2 regions of the Massilia sp. FBCC-B171 genome follow, and region 1 is predicted to be linked to the other one. Evidence: predicted binding sites of a transcription regulator. Region 1 holds the regulator's gene; the other holds the start of a gene.

Region 1 (2,198 bases):
CTGCGCGGTATGATGAGCCTTTACCCGGAAGCGTCTGTCACATGAAGAAACTGTTGCTGTGCCTGGCATTGAGCCTGTGCATCCCGGCCTACGCCGATGAGCTGGCCGACGCGAACGCCCTGTTCGCAAAAAAATCCTACCCGGAAGCGCTGCGCCTGTATACCAAGCTCGGCAATGCAGGCAATGTCGAAGCGCAGCAGCACCTGGGCGAAATGTACTGGTATGGCGAAGCCGGTGCCGTCGACGAGGCCAAAGCGGAGAGCTGGTTCCGCAAGGCCGCGGCCAAAGGCAATGCGGTGGCAATCGCCTCGCTCGACCTCATGAAGCAACGCCTTGCACGCCAGGCCGAGATCACGCAATGGGTCGAGCGTTACCAGGGCGAGGATCTCAAGAGCGGCAAGTTCAGCTGCGCCGCGCCGCGCATTCCCGCCATTTCGAAGCAGAGCGACGAGATCGATCGCGTGAATGCCAACATTTCCAAGTGGCAGAGCTGCTACAACGCCTATGTGGCGAACCTGAACGCTGCGTTCCCCCTGACCAAGCGCATTCCGCCTGACATCGCCAAGCTGATGAACCAGGTCGAAACGACGCGCGTCAACGAGCGCCTGCGCCTGGTGCAGGAAAACCTGGCCGAGGAAGCGCGCGTCAGCTCCAAGCTGGTGCTGGCGGACCTGGATGCCTGGCGCGCGGCGACCGAGGCCTATGTCAAGGAGCACAACGCCATCGTCGGCACAGCACCGTCTGCCGAGCGTGCGCGCGACATCGAGGCGCGCAAGAGCAACTACAGTCAGGGCGGCAAATAAGCAGCCGCAAGACGAAAAAAAAGTCGCGCGAGCGACTTTTTTTTACGTCCGGCTTTCTTAATGCCAGCTGCGCATCAGGCCAACGGCCAGGCCTTCGAGCGCGAACTCGTCGCCCGGTTCGACCCGGATCACCTTGAAGTCCGGATTTTCCGGCAGCAGTTCGATCGTCTCGCCGGTCTTGCGGTAGCGCTTGACGGTGACGTCGTCGCCGATGCGGGCCACGACGATCTGGCCGTTCTTGGCGCTGTCGATCTTTTTGACGGCGAGGAAATCGCCATCCATGATGCCGGCGTCGCGCATCGACCAGCCGCGCACCTTCAGCAGGAAATCGGGACGGGCGCCGAACATGGCCGGGTCGACGTTATAGGTGGCTTCGACGTGTTCCTGCGCCAGGATGGGCGAGCCCGCTGCGACGCGGCCGACCAGCGGCAGCGACATGAGCAGGGCGGCCGGCACGTGCGGCACATCCGGCACGGGATCGCGCAGCGAGGCGCCGATCAGGCGGATGCCGCGCGAGGTGCCGGAAACGATTTCGATCGCCCCTTTGCGCGCCAGCGCCTGCAGGTGCTCCTCGGCGGCATTGGCCGACTTGAAGCCCAACTCCCTGGCGATTTCGGCGCGGGTCGGCGGGAAGCCGGTATTGTCGATCGCTTCCCGAATGAGGTTCAGGATCTGTTCTTGCCTTGCGGTGAGCTTGAGCATGGTGATACGGGCACGGTTGTATGAGTAGACTGTATTTTTGTACAGTATTTCGGGGAATGCAAGGGAAATCCGCGATTTTTAACATTTCCTTGTCGGCAAGGTGTCGCAGCGCAGCGACGCGGGGTCCTTCGGCGCTGGTGATTGCGCTGACGGGCCAGGCGCGCTATAATTGCCGGCTTTCCCTTCCCACACTCGTCTTGACGCCGAGGTGGGCATTTGTTTAAACGTCCTCAAGGAGTGTTGCATGCGTCATTATGAAATCGTTTTTATCGTCCACCCGGACCAAAGCGAGCAAGTCCCGGCGATGATCGAGCGTTACAAAGCCAGCGTCACCGCACGCGGCGGTAACATCCATCGCGTCGAAGACTGGGGCCGTCGTCAGATGGCTTACCAGATCCAGAAGCTGCCGAAGGCACACTACATCTGCATGAACATCGAGTGCGACAACGAGACCCTGGTCGAGCTGGAAACCGCATTCAAGTTCAATGATGCCGTGCTGCGTCATCTGACCGTGAAGATGAAGAAAGCTGAAACGACCCCATCGCCAATGATGAAGTCGGTCCAGCGCGAAGACGCAGCCAAGAGCCACCGCGCAGAAGCCCCAGCCCCATCGGCTCCTGCTGCTGCTCCGGCCCCAGCTGCTGCCTAATTTTTCTTCGCCAGGAATCGTGAACCCGCAGTGAACCAGTTACA
Region 2 (2,198 bases), 1.2 Mb from region 1:
AAAAAATCAAGGAGGGCGTCGAGGTCGTCGCCCTCCTCGGCATGGCGCGCCAGTTTGCGCTTGAGCTCGAGCCTGCTGTGCTCCCTCATGGAGAGAAAGCGCAGGGCCCGGCCTTTCAAACTCAGTACAGGTGCACGCATGGTACTAGGAACCACCGGATGGAGCCGACCAGGGTCAGCCCCGGCCGATTACTCCGACACGGCTTTCAGCTTCGGCGCCTTGTCTTCCGCATCGCCACCGAGCGGTGGCGGCAGTTCCCGCACGCCCAGCGCCGCACGCACCTTGTTCTCGATTTCACGCGCCAGCGCTGGGCGATCCCTCAGGAACTGGCGTGCGTTGTCCTTGCCCTGGCCGATACGTTCGCCGTTATAGCTGTACCAGGAGCCGGACTTCTCCACGATCTTGTTGTCGGCGCCAAGATCGAGGATTTCGCCTTCGCGGGACGTGCCTTCTCCATAAAGAATGTCGAAGTGCGCTTCGCGGAACGGCGGCGCGATTTTGTTTTTGACGACCTTGACCTTGGTTTCGTTACCGATCACCTCGTCACCCGACTTGATCGAACCGGTACGGCGGATGTCCAGGCGCACGGAGGCGTAGAACTTCAGCGCGTTACCGCCGGTCGTGGTTTCCGGGCTACCGAACATCACGCCGATCTTCATGCGGATCTGGTTGATGAAGATGACCAGGGTGTTGGTACGGTTGATCGAGGCGGTCAGCTTGCGCAGTGCCTGCGACATCAGACGTGCCTGGAGACCTGGCAGCGAATCGCCCATGTCGCCTTCGATCTCGGCGCGTGGCGTCAGTGCCGCCACCGAGTCGATGACCACGAGGTCGACCGAACCCGAACGCACCAGGGCGTCGGTGATTTCGAGCGCCTGCTCGCCGGTGTCAGGCTGGGAGATCAGCAGCTCGTCGAGCTTGATGCCCAGCTTTTGCGCGTAACCCACGTCCAGCGCGTGCTCCGCGTCGATGAAGGCGCAGGTGCCGCCCAGCTTTTGCATTTGTGCGATGGTCTGCAGCGTCAGCGTGGTTTTACCCGACGATTCCGGACCGTAGATTTCCACGATACGGCCGCGCGGCAAGCCGCCGACGCCGAGGGCGATGTCCAGGCCCAGCGAGCCGGTCGAGACGGTCTGCACCTCTTCGACAGGGGTGTTCGCGTCCATGCGCATGACCGAACCCTTGCCGAACTGCTTTTCGATTTGCGCGAGGGCGGCGGCCAGCGCTTTGCTTTTTTCAGCAGCGTTGTGTACTACTTTCTTGTCGTCCATAATTTTCTCTCAGTCTTGGAGGTACCAAGGTGTGGGCACCCTCACGCTTTGCAAGGGTACTACTGTATATAAATCCAGTGGTTTTGGCAAGCGCGTTTTTGCCCCAACCGTTGAAGAAGCTCGCATTGTTGCGCCAAATCAAACACAATGAGGACGGCCGGGAGGTCTAATTGATAACAGGGTGATCTTATGCGAATTTTGCTTGCTGAAGATGATAGCGTACTGGCGGATGGGCTGACACGCTCCTTGCGCCAGTCCGGCTATGCGATCGATGACGTACGCAACGGACAGGACGCCGACACGGCCCTCTCCACCCAGGAATTCGACCTCCTCATTCTCGACCTCGGGCTGCCCAAGATGTCGGGCCTGGAAGTGCTGCGCCGCCTGCGCGCGCGCTCCTCGCTGCTGCCGGTGCTCATTCTCACCGCGGCCGATTCGGTCGAGCAGCGCGTCGAGGGGCTCGACCTGGGCGCCGACGACTACATGGCCAAGCCCTTCGCCCTGTCCGAGCTCGAGGCGCGGGTGCGCGCCCTCACCCGGCGCGGGGCCGGCGGCGGCCCCACCGTGATCCGCCACGGCCCGCTGGTCTACGACCAGGTCGGGCGCAGCGCCTACATCAACGAACAGATGCTCGACCTCTCCGCGCGCGAACTGGGACTGCTCGAAATCCTGCTGGCCCGTACCGGGCGCCTGGTGTCGAAGGAGCAATTGGTCGACCATTTGTGCGAATGGGGCGAAGAGGTGTCGAACAACGCCATCGAGGTCTACGTGCACCGACTGCGCAAGAAGATCGAAGTCGGCGGGGTGCGCATCGCCACCGTGCGCGGGCTCGGCTATTGCCTGGAAAAATATTCCGACGCCGCGCGCGCCGGCAGCGAGCAGAGCGCCGAGCACAAGTGAAGCAGCAGGAGAAGGAAGACGAGCAGG

What was found. Region 1 encodes LexA, which represses DNA repair genes until DNA is damaged. Its sites were predicted from a motif close to ACTGTATNNNNATACAGT; they were not measured.
Region 2: recA (recombinase RecA) is a predicted target of LexA. The motif match lies at 1,333-1,350, and genes of this name have one in related genera.

Annotation. Positions count from the first base shown of each region.
Region 1 is NZ_CP101443.1:1,681,974-1,684,171, forward strand. It holds gene NMB41_RS07580 (tetratricopeptide repeat protein) at 42-803, shown strand; gene lexA (transcriptional repressor LexA) at 861-1,505, opposite strand; gene rpsF (30S ribosomal protein S6) at 1,750-2,154, shown strand; gene priB (primosomal replication protein N) at 2,185-2,198, shown strand, end outside.
Region 2 is NZ_CP101443.1:459,347-461,544, reverse strand. It holds gene recX (recombination regulator RecX) at 1-140, opposite strand, end outside; gene recA (recombinase RecA) at 189-1,271, opposite strand; gene NMB41_RS02135 (response regulator transcription factor) at 1,461-2,171, shown strand; gene NMB41_RS02130 (sensor histidine kinase) at 2,168-2,198, shown strand, end outside.